DNA from 2 places in the Planococcus sp. ANT_H30 genome. Region 1 is predicted to be linked to the other one. Evidence: riboswitches for the same ligand, from Rfam matches in the RefSeq annotation. Region 1 holds a riboswitch; the other holds the start of a gene.

The links. Region 1 has a riboswitch for S-adenosylmethionine ahead of FQ085_RS15455 (bifunctional homocysteine S-methyltransferase/methylenetetrahydrofolate reductase). Riboswitches for the same ligand answer to the same signal wherever they lie in the genome.
Region 2: it holds a riboswitch for S-adenosylmethionine, as region 1 does, so the genes downstream of both, FQ085_RS02540 (methionine biosynthesis PLP-dependent protein) here and FQ085_RS15455 (bifunctional homocysteine S-methyltransferase/methylenetetrahydrofolate reductase) in region 1, are expected to answer to the same signal.

Annotation. Positions count from the first base shown of each region.
Region 1 is NZ_VOBJ01000009.1:87,395-95,099, forward strand. Features, by position in the region: gene metH (methionine synthase) at 1-1,284, opposite strand, end outside; gene FQ085_RS15455 (bifunctional homocysteine S-methyltransferase/methylenetetrahydrofolate reductase) at 1,265-3,124, opposite strand; SAM riboswitch class I at 3,196-3,300, opposite strand; gene FQ085_RS15460 (hypothetical protein) at 3,808-4,395, opposite strand; gene FQ085_RS15465 (YehS family protein) at 4,570-5,088, opposite strand; gene FQ085_RS15470 (hypothetical protein) at 5,207-5,419, opposite strand; gene FQ085_RS15475 (CarD family transcriptional regulator) at 5,660-6,172, shown strand; gene FQ085_RS15480 (MarR family winged helix-turn-helix transcriptional regulator) at 6,235-6,699, opposite strand; gene FQ085_RS15485 (tRNA dihydrouridine synthase) at 6,893-7,705, opposite strand, start outside.
Region 2 is NZ_VOBJ01000001.1:510,125-517,829, forward strand. Features, by position in the region: gene FQ085_RS02520 (amino acid ABC transporter permease) at 1-93, shown strand, start outside; gene FQ085_RS02525 (amino acid ABC transporter ATP-binding protein) at 86-808, shown strand; gene FQ085_RS02530 (hypothetical protein) at 945-1,826, shown strand; gene FQ085_RS17975 (hypothetical protein) at 2,005-2,169, shown strand; gene FQ085_RS02535 (LLM class flavin-dependent oxidoreductase) at 2,294-3,301, opposite strand; SAM riboswitch class I at 4,425-4,530, shown strand; gene FQ085_RS02540 (methionine biosynthesis PLP-dependent protein) at 4,606-5,739, shown strand; gene metC (cystathionine beta-lyase) at 5,723-6,895, shown strand; gene FQ085_RS02550 (Fe(3+) ABC transporter substrate-binding protein) at 7,238-7,705, shown strand, end outside.

The sequences.
Region 1 (7,705 bases):
TTTTCCTTGTGAAAATTTCAATGCGACTTCAATCACTTCTTCGTCTGTAGAATCGATAACGAGCGGTACTTTTACTTTTTTGACGACTTCTTTCATGAATTTTGTCATGTCTTCAACTTCGTCACGATCCGGATTTGCTAAACAAATATCAATAACGTGTGCTCCGTTTTTCACCTGTGCGCGAGCAATTTCAGATGCTTCTTCAAATTGGCCATCGACTATTAATCGTTTAAATTTACGAGAACCAATAACATTCGTCCGCTCTCCGATAAACAAAGGACGCATCGTTTCGTCGTATTGCAAAGGCTCAATTCCAGACACGACATGACCGCGCTCAACAGGGTCTGGTTTTCTCGGTGGCAATCCGTCCATAGCCAAACGCACTGCTTTAATATGTTCCGGTGTGGTCCCGCAACAACCACCGACGACGTTCAGCCACCCTTTATCTGCAAAACCTTTTAATTTTTTCGCAAGTGATTCGGGTGTTTCGTGATAATGACCGTCTTCATCTGGCAAGCCTGCATTTGGGTAACAACTAACATAGCCGTCCGACAGCTCTGACAGCGAACGAATATGGTCTGTCATAAATTCTGGACCTGTTGCACAGTTTAACCCGACGGATAGCGGCTTGACATGTTCAATGGAAATGTAAAACGCTTCAATGCTTTGACCGGCAAGTGTCGTTCCCATCGGTTCAATCGTTCCGGACACCATAATCGGCAATTCGATTCCCGTTTCTTCAAAAGCTTGTTTAATGCCAATTGTCGCCGCTTTCACATTCAACATGTCTTGACTGGTCTCGAGCAAGATGAGATCTGCTCCGCCTTCAACAAGTGCCTTGGCTTGCACGTGAAAATTTTCCAGCATGACATCAAATGTGACGCCACCCGTTACAGACAAAGTTTTCGTTGTCGGTCCAATCGCACCTGCCACAAAACGAGGCCATTCCGGGGTGGAAAATTCAGCAGCCGCTCGTTTCGCAATTTCGACTGCGCGTCTATTAATATCCGCCGCTTGGTCACCGATTCCGTATTCGTCCAAAACAATCGGTGTACCTCCAAATGTATTGGTGCAAAGAATATCGGCTCCAGCTTCAAGATAAGCCGTATGGATATTTTGAATAACATCCGGTCGGACAATGTTCAAGTATTCATTGCAGCCGTCAAATTCTTCTCCGCCAAATTCTTCAGGTGACAGATCGGCATTTTGAATCATCGTCCCCATCGCTCCGTCGATAATTAAGATTCTTTTTTCAAGCTGTTGTTCAATAAGATGTTTGGACATGGCTGCGATCGCTCTCTTTCTGTTGATCTAGTTGTCGAATATACCGAATCAATTCCACGGTCATGTCGTAACGGACAAACGGTGTGATCAAGTAAATACCGTTGAATAGCTCTGCTGCTGTGTCAATCAATTCTTTAGCGATTTGAATGCCTTCCGCTGTTGCACGGTCCTTGTTATCTCCACATGCACGCATGCGTTCAAGTGCGTCTTCTGACAACTTGATACCCGGCACTTCATGATGCAAAAATTCAGCACTGCGAATACTAGTCAACGGCATTACCCCAATAAAAATGGGCGTATTCAAATGCTTTGTCGCTTCGTACATTTCAACGATTTTTTCTTTTGTGTATACGGGCTGCGAAATAAAATAATCCGCTCCGCTTTCAATTTTCTTCTCAAGTCTTGCTACGGCTCGGTCAAGCACGCGAACATTCGGATTGAACGCTGCAGCGACAGAGAAATTAGCTTTTTTCCGTAGCGGTTTACCAGAAAACGAAATGCCTTCATTTAGTTTTTTGATCAATTGAATCAATTCCATACTGGACACGTCATAAACGCTTGTCGCTCCTGGGAAATCTCCAACTTTGGTCGGATCGCCCGTGACAGCGAGAATGTCGTGCATACCGAGTGCATCGAGTCCCATCAAATGTGACTGCAAACCAATTAAGTTACGGTCGCGACACGTAATATGAGCGAGCGGCCGAATTTTTTCTGTGTGCTTGAGAATCGAGCCCATCGCCATATTACTAATGCGCGGCGACGCTAATGAATTATCGGCCATGGTGACAGCATCCACACCTTCTTCATGTAAAGCGACAGAGCCTTCAAGAAATTTTGTGACGTCCAAATGACGTGGCGTATCGAGCTCCACAATAATCGTTCGTTGTGTTTTCGCTTTTTCGTGAAGCGGCTTTACTTCTAGCGCTTCGGCCTCTCGAATGACAATCGGCTTTCTTTTGGTTACTTCTTTATAAAAAATCGGCGGTAACTTACCGAGGTGTTTTTTCACGGCTTCAATATGCTTTGGTGTTGTACCACAGCAACCGCCAATCAAGCGAACGCCTTTTTGTCTTAACAATAAAGCAGCACGTCCGAAATAATCTGCTTCTGATTCGTAAACAATCCGCCCATCTTCTACGTCAAGCAGGCTAGCATTTGGGTATGCAGAAAGAAAAGCTTTTTCGGGTAAGGTTACTTCTTCAAAAGCTTGAATTGTATGATGCGGTCCTAGACGACAATTGACACCAACAATGTCTGCTCCAAGTGATTCTAGTTGGTGCAAAGCGTCATTCAATGACATGCCGTTTTGCAAAATACCCGGGTCATGCATCGATACTTGTGCAATCAATGGGGTGTCTGTGATGCCTTTCAAATGTTTAACAGTTGCTGCTAATTCTTCAAAATCGTAATAAGTTTCGAGTAGTAGGCCGTCGGGATCGCCCGCAAGCAACTGACTCGCTTGCTGGTCGACCATCGCAATGATTTCCTGCAAGGTGGCGTCACTTTTACGAATTCCGCGAATGCCGCCAATCGTTCCAAAGACAAATTGACCACCCGGTGCTGCTGCGCGTTTCGCAATTTCAATAGCAGCTTTGTTGATGTCTGCAACTTGTTCATCTAATCCGTAACGAGCAAGTTTGAGTGCATTAGCCCCGTACGTATTGGTTTGAATGATATCTGCTCCAGCTCTGATATAGTCTTGATGAATCTTTTCGATCACTTCCGGGCGCTGTAAATTCAATTCCTCGTTGCAATACTCAATGCCATACGAATACAGCAAGGTTCCCATGCCACCGTCCGCCGTCAAAATTTTCGTCTTCAGTTCATCTAATAAACCCATCTACTCAACCCCCTATATATACAAAAAAAGCCTCCATGAAAAAGAAGGCTTTACGATATCAAACTCGTTCCTTTTCATCTGTCAGGCAATCTCTTGCCTGCTGGATTTAGCACCTGACCTTTCGGCTGGTTGCTGAAGCGTCATAGGGCCAGTCCCTCAACTTCTCTCGATAAAGATTCACTATTCAGTTTTAGTATTCTTAGTATAGTACAGGTATCTATTGGTCAGGTCAATATATTTTGTTAGAAAAAAATGAACTTTCTGTGAGTTTCTTTAAAAACAGAATCCTTTTATTCTTTAGAAGCTGTTAACGGTTTTTCGCCGCCCCCCCTATTCTTTCTCATCTCTACATCTGTTTATTTATTGTACAAACCATTTCAGTAAATACTGGATCAGTAAGTAAATCAGCAGAAGAGTTACATGCTTATTCATAAGGACAGTAACATACAGTCACTTGGAAAATGTTCGATCAAAAACAATGGCACCTTTATGTATATTATGAAAATGTTCTAGGCTTCTCTGGCCGATCAGAATCCAGTTATGTATGCACTTGGTTTAGCCAAGACACTTGGGCAAAACCCTAACACCGCTGCCACTTCATCAGCTCGCTTGCGACTCAAAAAACCTATCTGGATTAAAAACTTCCGACAGGTTTTTCTATAAGTATACTGTCTTCTTCTTCTTTAAAAAAGACTTTGCAAATCCTTTACCGGCCGAGCGTCTGCTTGTCCTTCGTAACTAATAAATTCAATTTCTCCAATGCGCATGCCAGCATTGTATTCCCCGATAACTGTATCCAATAGAATAAAAGAAGCCGAGATAAATTCATCTTCATTTTCTTCAGTAAAACCTTTAATGTAAAGAATTAAATTCACTTCGTCGTTGGCGTTATCTTTTTCAAAAGTACAAAAGATGTCTTCCCATGCTAATTTAATATCGCCATACTCGATCGATACCTCTTCGTCTTGTCGCTGGCGAAAGGCGATAATCGTAAACGGTTCAAATTCTGGAGCCTGACCAACTAGATCAATGACGTCATCAAATGCCTCAACCATGCCGTCCGCACTGATGATGAATTGTCGTTTGTCGTTAATTAAACGTTCACTAAGTTCAAACGCCAAATGTTTGTTAACCTTGTGCAATTTCTTTTCCAATTGATTTAATAGTTTGCTTCTACTCGACTCATCCAAGCGACTATAGACCTCTTTATTGTCTGCAAACCATTCCCAAAAAGCCGCCACTTTATTTTTTCTCTTCGGCAACCAATTCATCCTGCTATCCCCTTTGCACCCATCTATGATTTCTTCTTTCTATCATATCATTTTCACACGAAAGGGATAGTTCTTTTTATCCATGAAGAAAGTCTGCTTCTAAGCTATCCAGTCTACGAAAATAAAAAAAACCTATCCACAAATCAGTAACGCTGACTCGTAGACACGCTTTTTTTATTTTCTGAATCTGATTGCTAATCCTTTTAAGAAGTTGCGTGCATAGCGATCGCCGCATTCTTTGTAATTTTTATGGCCAACTTTTCGGAGTAACGCTCCAAGTTCACCTTTTGTTACCGTAACTCCAGCTAAATCCCAAATCTCCAACATGTCTTCACTCGTTAGCTGTAAAGCAATTTTCACTTTTTTCAGCAGTAAGTTGTTAGAACGTTCATTGGTCACTGCAGAAACTTCAGTTTGCCCAGGTTTGGGCTCTTGACGTCCTCTTTTGAAAACGATAAATCCATTTAAAAAAGATTCAAATAGAGCGTCTTCTGCTTTAATATAGTCTTCTTCTTCCCGGTCAATCCAAATACGATCTTCCTCTTCCTCTTCGCTATCTGGGGTTTTTGTCAGCACTTTTAATACTTCATCTTTGCTAAGTTCTATACCACCCAATTTGAAAATTTCGACCATATCCCTGTTTTTTATATCTAGTGCATAACGCAGTCTGATCAATAAATCGTTATTATCCATCTTTTCTTCCTCCTGTAGCTTGCTCATTATCGTCGTTATCCGAAGTCGATTCAATTCTAATGATAGCACATAATCCCCGGGTCATCGCACTTACGCGAAGACAGCAAAAAAGACAGGATTAGAACACTGTCTCGTGGTTTTCTTTATTTTTTACTTCTTTTAATTGTTCGACTTTCTCTTTCATATCTTGAATAATGTCCAAAGATTCTTTATCGTTCGTCGACTCTTCATAGAAAAACTGCAAATCTCGCTCCATATCTGCCAGACGTTCATTATAGTGTTTCAGTTTTTCGGCGATAATCAAACGCTTTGCTTCTTCTATACTCTTCATCTCTTGTTACCTCCACTTCGACAATCTACGAACAGGCTTTCCCCTTTATTCCCTACTTCTTTATGCTTTAATCCCTTTTTTGTGACAGTATTATGTCTGCACGAGCTTCAATAAAGAAGGAAAAGTAACGAATACATCTCTTTTTCCCCAGGCCCCTTTCTTTAATTGTCAACTAAGTTTACGATTTAAAGCATGTGTGCTATACTAGAATTAGTTGAGATACATTTTAGGAGGAAAAAAATGTTTACCATTGGAGATCACATCATTTATTCCACACATGGCCTATGTAGAATTAACGATATCCGTGATGAAACAGTTTCAGGTGTCACAAAGAAATATTATAAATTGCATCCTTTAGCGAATACGTTAGTGACCATCACTACGCCTGTCGATAACGATAAAGTCGTGATGCTGAAGCTTCTCCAAAAAGAACAAGCACTCGAAATCATTGAAATTTTTAAAAAGCCTGGAGTAGAGCCCGATCAGTCAACTGCTAAAGCGTTACAGCCTAAGCTCATTAATACAGGAGACCGCATGCAAATTGCGGAAATTGTTAATACGCTAATGCGCAAGAAGTTTGATACGCAGCTTCAGAAAGAAACTTTCTACGCGCATGACTATAAACTGATTAACAACACACAGATCATGCTCTTTAAAGAACTTGCTCACGCAATGGACACGAGCTTTGAAGAAATCAATCAAATGATTAACGACCTGATCACAGAAGATCAACCGTCTTCGACTGTTAACTAGACTAAAAAAAGATCTTGTTTCATCAATAAATTGATGAAACAAGATCTTTTTTAACATCCAAACTATATTCCCCAATCGGTCTTTAAAAGATCTTTGAGCATTTTCATTTGATCAGCACCAATTTTTTCTGCAATTTTATGTTCCAACTGAATTTTCAATGCTTCGTTTTTTTCGTAGTATTCTTCCCCTAACGTCGTGAGTCGAATGCATTTTTCTTTTTTATTGTTCTCAACATTTTGTACTTCTACCAATTCTTTAGTCACCAAGTTTTTAATGAATTTATGGATGGCCTGGCGAGAGATGTCTACATTTTTGGTAACATACGAAATAGTGGGCTGCTTTTTATAAATGCGTGCCATAATCTGCCATTCAGAGTTTGAAATGTGGATGTCACTCGTGTCGTTCCATGCACGCTCTGAAATTCTCTGTGTTGAAATATGGCGTTCGCTCAATAAATCAATCAACTCTAAATTCTGCAATTCCACGTACGGGGTCAAACGGTTCACTCCAATCATTTGCTTCGCCATTTAATATACCGATTCTATCAGATGAAGTCAATTTGTGAAAATACTAGCGATTCCATAACTTTCTCTTCGTCATATCGTCCTAAAAAACCGCCTAGACATTCCACTTTTTGGAATACTCAGGCGGTTTCTTATGATGAAGATACCATTATTTTATTTCAAAAACACTTGCACAAAAGAATTCTATTGCGTTCTATTAGACAGATGTCAGCTCTTGCTCCTGCTGCTCAAAGTCGTTCAGCAATGCACGTACTTCATCTGTCGTTTCAGTATACATCAACTGATTTCTCAATTCACCAACGCCTCGTACTCCACGAACATAAATTTTAAAGAAGCGGCGCAACGGTTTGAATGCGATGGGCTGACTTTCTGTTGAGTAGTGGTCGTGAAGGTCTAGGTGTAGCCTCAGCAAGTCAAACAATTCTTTCGGGCTATGTTCTGTCGGTTCTTGTTCAAAAGCAAAGGGATTGTGAAAAACACCTCGCCCGATCATAACGCCGTCAACCCCATATTTATCGGCAAGTTCCTGACCCGTTTGACGATCCGGAATATCTCCGTTGATCGTCAAAAGAGTATCTGGCGCGATTTCGTCACGAAGTTTCTTGATTTCTGGAATCAATTCCCAATGTGCAGGCACTGCGCTCATTTCTTTTTTGGTCCGCAAATGAATCGATAAATTGGCAATATCCTGCTCAAATAGATGAGTCAGCCAGCCTTTCCACTCGTCCACGTCCGTATACCCAATTCTTGTTTTGACGCTGACAGGCAAGCCGCCTGCTTTTGCTGCCTGGATAATATCAGCTGCGTTGTCCGGATACCGGATCAAGCCACTGCCTTTTCCTTTGGCCGCAACATTTGGCACAGGACAACCCATGTTGATGTCGACTCCTTTAAAGCCTTGTTTCGCCATTCCGATGCTCATCTCTCGGAAATGCTCAGGCTTATTGCCCCATATATGAGCCACCATTGGTTGTTCGTCTTCAGTAAAGGTCAAACGCCCTCGCACACT
Region 2 (7,705 bases), on a different contig from region 1:
TTGTTATTTGTCGGCGTCATCTATTGGTGTCTCGTGATGGGCTTGACGATGATTGGTAAAGTTTTCGAACGGAGGTTAAAACAAAGTGATTAAAGTTCAACAGCTTTATAAAAAGTTTGGTACGAATGAAGTCCTCAGTGACATTTCTACTGTTGTCACGAAAGGTGAAGTCGTATCGATTATCGGTCCTTCTGGTTCAGGCAAATCCACTTTTCTACGGTGCTTAAACTTACTGGAACTACCGACTTCAGGCATTATTGAAATCAACGGTAAAAACTTAACGGCTTCTAAAAAAAATATCCACAAAATTCGGCAGCAAATCGGTATGGTGTTTCAGCATTTTCATTTATTTCCTCATTTGACGGTGCTTGAGAATTTAACTTATGCACCGATGAAAGCAAAAGGCATCAAAAAAGAGGAAGCAGAATTGAAAGCACGATTGCTACTTGAACGCGTTGGCTTATCTGAAAAAGAAAAGGCCTACCCAAACAGCTTGTCTGGCGGTCAAAAGCAGCGTGTTGCGATTGCACGTGCTTTGGCTATGGAACCCGAACTAATGCTGTTTGATGAGCCTACTTCGGCACTGGATCCAGAAATGGTCAAAGAAGTGCTCGATGTCATGAAAGACTTAGCAAAATCCGGAATGACGATGGTTGTCGTGACTCACGAAATGGGCTTTGCTCGAGAAGTTGCAGACCGTGTTTTATTTTTGGATCATGGTGTATTAGTCGAGGAAGGCCAGCCGATGGAATTCTTTAGTCATCCGAAAACTGCTCGCGCTAAGGATTTTTTGGATAAAGTATTGTAACAGGTATCCTTCTGGGTACCTGCTTTTCTATTTATCACTATTTGTTCATTTGATGCTCAAATGTGTTGGCGTTACTTCTCATTTCTGCATGTTATAATCGAAGCTGGCAAACACGCAGAAAACAGAGGTGGAAAATGTGTTTAGAAAAATCGTTATTTTAATAGGCGTCCTATTTTTCATGTCGCTGATTATCTTTACAGCTGTCATGTTCTTAAAAAATGAAGTAGAACTTTATTCGGAAACCGATGTGTCGTTAACCATTGAAAAGCCGACTTTCATTACATTCAGCGAACCGGAAGTCAGTAACAACGGTTCAGATCTTACGCAAGTTTACACGATGACTTTCCTTGGAATAGAGGTCGGCACATATACATTAGTCGATCGATCGCTTCAAAACGGCACTTCCATTATTTTCGAAGAAATCAAAAACACCGGTTGGATTCCTTACACATTGTCGATGAATGTTAACAAGTTAGAAGATACCGATTTTAAATCGTGGAATCCACAGCCGGTAGCCAAACTTGACGAAGCGTTGTATGGGTTAGACTCAACGACCAATCCGCATGGCATTTTCACAACCAAAAATGGTGAAATTCTAATCGGCAATGTTTACGTATCGCGGAATCTACAACTAGGAAATGGCGACTCCGTGCAGGAATTGCGTCATGAAATTACGGATTTTACTACAGAAGAAGGCACCTTGTCGAAAAACCTTTGGTTGCCACCTAAGCACTCAAGTCAGACATGGCTAATGGCAGCTCAACAACCGTTATTCGAAACAGAAGAAGATGAAGACCAATGGATTGCATTTTCACTCGAAAATCGTTTGTCGCAGTTAAACTGGCTGACGCCTCAAGGTCCTTACGTTAAGCTTCAATTGACGGACGACCCACGAACACAACTTGCCTATGGGTATATCGATAAGCGAACGGCCGACCTCTCTTCCCTTGAATGGAATGAAACTTCGCCCTCTTTGTTCTTTGAGTCCATGATACTAAATGCTGAAATCAATCAATAATCATCTAAAAAGCGTTAAAGCCCCTGCTTTAACGCTTTTTTATATTCTTATCTTCTTTTCTTAATACCCAGGCAGTTAGCTTTCAAATTAACTAAAAATTCCGTATAATTAAAGTGAGTTAAAACCTTATTTCTGTTGCTACGCGGCGGCTGATTACTATATGAGGAGGTTGGTCATAATGGAACGCCGAGTACTCGATTCACAAGAAATAGAACTTCGGTTAGATGATGATTTTAATGCGATTCTGAATATGATTGGCGAAGGTGCACCCGTTTACACAACTTACAAAGAATTCAAGATAGAAAAAGAACGGCAGCGTGAAGAAGAAAAAGATCTTCATTAATGTTGAATCATCGCTTTTCCGTTACCGGAGAGGCGATTTTTTTTATAACAAAAAGGGAGTGGCATGCAAAAGGAGCTACACTCAAAAGGTCCTAATTTATGACCTTTTGGGGCAGCCCCTTTACTTAATTCATCATTTTTGCTACAAAATCATATGAGCGCAAACGATCTTCCTGATAAAAAACCGGCGAATTGACGATAATCTCATTGGCTCTTGTTTTTTGAATAAAGTTTTTCAACTTTTGTCTAACAAGATCCGGTGTTCCAACCATCGTCGATTCAGAATCTAATTTGTCCCGGAAAATCGCAATTTCGCGGTCTGTCCAAACTTCCTCCAAGTGATCGATGGGTGCTCTAAATGTAGTTGGCTCGCCTCGCATCAAGGAGAACATCTGCTGCTGCGAAGAAGTCGCCAACCATTCTGCACGTTCTTGTGTTTTTGCAACAATAATCGTAACGCCAAGCATCGCGTAAGGAGCGGCCAACACCTGTGACGGTTTAAAGTTTTGATGATAAAGTTGCAAAGCCTGCATCATGTAATCCGGTGCGAAATGACTAGCAAATGAAAATGGCAAACCTTTTAACGCAGCCAGCTGTGCACTAAATCCACTCGATCCGAGTAGCCAAAGCGGAATCTTTATATTAGTACCAGGGTACGCCCGAACACGTCCGACAGGGTTAGCTGAAAAGTAATTTTCTAACTCCGCAACTTGCTGGGGAAAATCATCTCCGCTGCTATTCAAATTCCGACGTAACGCATGCGCAGTAGCTTGATCACTACCAGGTGCACGCCCTAGACCTAAATCAATGCGTCCAGGATAAATAGTTTCCAATGTACCAAATTGCTCTGCTATAACAAGCGGTGCATGATTCGGTAGCATAACTCCACCTGAACCTACACGAATCGACTCTGTTGCGCCTGCAATATGTCCAATAAGGACAGATGTCGCAGAACTGCCGATACCCGGCATATTATGATGTTCAGCTAGCCAATAGCGATTAAACCCCAATCGCTCCACATGCTGTGCCAACTCCACACTATTTTTAAAGGTCTGCGCTGTTTCTGCACCTTCGTTTATCGGTGCTAAATCAAGCACCGCCAATGGGATATTTTCAAATTTCTTAATGTGCATAATTACGTTCACTCCTATTCTCTTCCATTGTAGCGATGTTTATCTGAACCGTCCCTTTTTTTGCTCAAGCTATGAAAAGTGAAAGTGCCTCGTCAGCTCTGACAGGCATAAGACAGACCAGCAGTGTGGCGTTCTTTGCCACGCAGCTGGGTTGACTTATGTCCCGAAGAGCTAGGCACTTGCAACTGGACACCGAAAAGCGCAAGCTGCCATGTAGATTCGACGGGCATAAGACGCTCTGGCGAAGTGGCATGTTTTCAGCCACACAGCCGGAGTGGCTTATGACCCGAGAATCTGGCAGCTGGAGCTGGACAACATGAAAAGTGAAAGTGCCTCGTCAGCTCTGACAGGCATAAGACAGACCAGCAGTGTGGCGTTCTTTGCCACGCAGCTGGGTTGACTTATGTCCCGAAGAGCTAGGCACTTGCAACTGGACACCGAAAAGCGCAAGCTACCATGTAGATTCGACGGGCATAAGACGCTCTGGTGAAGTGGCATGTTTTCAGCCACACAGCCGGAGTGGCTTATGACCCGAGAATCTGGCAGCTGGAGCTGGACAACATGAAAAGTGAAAGTGCCTCGTCAGCTCTGACAGGCATAAGACAGACCAGCAGTGTGGTGTTCTTTGCCACGCAGCTGGGTTGACTTATGTCCCGAAGAGCTAGGCACTTGCAACTGGACACCGAAAAGCGCAAGCTGCCATGTAGATTCGACGGGCATAAGACGCTCTGGCGAAGTGGCGTGTTTTCAGCCACACAGCCGGAGTGGCTTATGACCCGAGAATCTGGCAGCTGGAGCTGGACAACATGAAAAGTGAAAGTGCCTCGTCAGCTCTGACAGGCATAAGACAGATCAGCAGTGTGGCGTTCTTTGCCACGCAGCTGGGTTGACTTATGTCCCGAAGAGCTAGGCACTTGCAACTGGACACCGAAAAGCGCAAGCTGCCATGTAGATTCGACGGGCATAAAGAAATTTTTCTTTTCCTATCCTCCCTTTACTAATCAAGCTAGTTGCCTACCCACTTCTTATATTTGCATTATTTAAAATTCAACACTTGCTTTCTTTCATTAATTGATTTATGATTAGGAACATCTAAACAGAAACACTAAACTTAATAAGATATTTCTTATCTAGAGAGACGGAGGGATTTGGCCCTGTGAAGTCTCAGCAACCAGTCTGACGAAGACTACGGTGCTAATTCCAATAGGCTTCTGCCTAACAGATGAGAAGAATGCATTTCCGGACAGGGGCTTTTCTTCTTTATGAAGAAAAGCCCCTGTTTTCTTATTGAGAGGATGAGTAACATGACAAAACACAGCTTGGAAACTTTATTAGTTCAATTAGGCAATCACAGCGATCCCACAACAGGAGCCGTTAATCCGCCCATTTACTTGTCGACAGCCTACGAACATCAAGGACTTGGCCAATCAACTGGCTATGATTATACGCGCACGAAAAACCCGACTCGCTCTGTTCTGGAAGAAGGATTTGCAGAACTTGAAGGCGCAGATGCTGCATTTGCTTGCAGTTCTGGAATGGCAGCTATTCAACTCGTTTTGTCTCTTTTTCGTCCAGGTGATGAATTGTTAGTACCGGAAGATATTTATGGTGGAACATACCGCCTATTAGATCACTTTGCATCAGCTTATAATATTCACCCCAACTACGCCGAGTTCAAAGATGTCCAAGACACAGAACAAAAAATAACCATTCATACACGTGCACTTTTTATTGAAACGCCCACCAATCCACTGATGCAAGAAATTGATCTCGTTGCTTATGCCGCATTGGCTAAAAAGCATAAGCTTCTATTAATCGTCGATAATACATTTTTAACGCCATTCTTCCAACAGCCCCTATTACTGGGTGCAGACATTGTTATCCATAGTGCAACGAAATATATTGGTGGTCATAATGATGTTTTAGCTGGACTTGTTGCCGCTAAAGGCGATCGCATTTGCGAAAAACTGGCAACATTCCATAACTCGGTTGGTGCCGTTTTGTCCCCTTTTGACTCTTGGTTACTGGTTCGCGGATTAAAGACATTGCCTTTACGGATGCGACAGCATGACGCAAACGCGAAAACCATTGCTGAGTTCTTGTCTCAGCAGTCGTCTGTGTCTGATGTGTTGTATCCTGGAAAAGGCGGCATGTTGTCCTTCCGTTTGCAAAAAGAAGAATGGATAGCTCCTTTTCTTGAACACATTAAACTCATCACCTTTGCGGAAAGTCTTGGCGGTGTTGAAAGTTTTATTACTTACCCCGCCACCCAAACTCATGCAGACATGCCTTTTGAAGAACGGACGAAACGTGGCGTTTGCAATCGGTTATTGCGATTTTCAGTCGGGGTGGAACTTGCTGAAGATTTAATTGCTGATTTAGCACAAGCGTTTTCAGAACTAAATAAGGAGGTAGTTGAATATGACCGATCGCATTGAAACGAAGTTTATTCACTCTACTGGAGTCGACCCACAAACTGGAGCTGTCAATGTACCTATCTATTTATCTTCCACTTTCCACCAACAAAGCCTGGATTCGTTTGGACCGTTTGATTATAGCCGTTCTGGAAACCCCACTCGCCTAGCGTTAGAAGAAACCATCGCTAAGCTAGAAGGAGGCAAGCGTGGGTTCGCCTTTTCTTCAGGGATGGCTGCTATTTCCTCTGCTTTTATGCTGTTGTCTTCAGGTGACCATGTCTTAGTGTCAGAAGACGTTTACGGCGGAACTTATCGTTTTATCACGGAAATTTTGGACAAATTCAATATCGAATATACCTTTGTGAATATGACGGACTTAAACGAAATGGCTAATGCCATCCAGCCAAATACAAAAGTGATTTACTTGGAAACGCCATCAAATCCTGTTATGAATATTACGGATATTGAAATCGCTGCAAAACTAGCGAAAGCCAATAACTGTTTAACGTTTGTTGACAACACCTTTATGACACCGCTTTACCAGAATCCACTGGAGCTTGGTGCAGATATCGTTCTTCACAGTGCAACGAAATTTCTGTCAGGTCATAGCGACGTCATCGCAGGTCTTGCTGTGACCAAAGATGAAGAACTTGGAAACCGTTTGGGCTTTATCCAAAACACGTTTGGCTCTGTTCTAGGAGCTCAAGATTCTTACCTGTTAATCCAAGGCATAAAAACTTTAGGCGCTCGGTTAGGCCAGTCATCTCAATCGGCTCGCGTTATTGCTGAATACTTGCAGAACCATCCGTTAATTGAAGAAGTATACTACCCCGGATTTTCGTTCCATCCTGGAAACCCAATTCACGAACGCCAAGCTACAAATGCAGGAGCGGTTCTATCATTTCGTTTAGCTGATAAAAAATCCGTTCGTATATTTGTCGAACATCTGAGAATTCCGGTGTTTGCAGTTAGTTTAGGCGCAGTCGAATCGATTTTGTCCTATCCTGCAACGATGTCTCATGGCTCAATGCCTCCAGAAGAACGCGAAAAACGTGGAATCACCGACGGCTTGCTACGTTTTTCTGTCGGCTTAGAACATTGTGATGATTTGGTGCAAGATCTAAACCAAGCACTATTACAAGTAGCCCGTCGAAAAGGATTAAGCATCGCAAATTAAAGTTCCTTCTATAGAAAGAACTTTTGTTCTAAGAAACCCTCTTGCCTCATCTGGCAAGAGGGTTTCTTATGAATAGAGAACTCGATTTATCTTGCAATCCTCTATCAAATTCTTCTTGGCTTTAAGCTATCTCTTGTTTTTCGCTCATTTCCATTTCTGCAACAACAGGGAATCGCAAATGAATAATGATTGGTAATTACTCACTCATTTTTTAGACACAATTATTAAAAAAACAAGAGATTCTATTGATAATGATTGACATTCTCAATTGGAACTTTATAATTGATGATGAGAATGATTTTCATTTGAAATCTCAATTACACATTAAGGGGAGAGACATCCATGAACAAACTTTTTTATCTGGTTATCGCTTTATTAGTTCTTGTTTTAGCTGCATGCGGAAGCAATGATGCATCCGAACCGGCAACAGATGCACCTGAAGAAACAGCTGAAAGCAAAGAAGTTAATTTATATACGGCAAGACATTACGATGTAGATGATGAATTATACAAAAAGTTTGAAGAAGAAACGGGTATTAAAGTAAATCTAATTAAAGGTGACGCAGATGAGTTGCTTGAGCGCATTAAGCGTGAAGGAGATGGCACTGAAGCTGATTTATTCTTGACTGCAGATGCTGGACGTTTATACCGTGCTAAAGAAGATGGCTTGCTACAGTCCGTATCAAGTGACATACTAGACGAACAAATTCCTGAAAAATTCCAAGACACAGACCAAATGTGGTATGGCTTAACAAAACGTGCACGTGTACTTGTCTACAACAAAGAAACTGTAAAACCTGAAGAATTATCT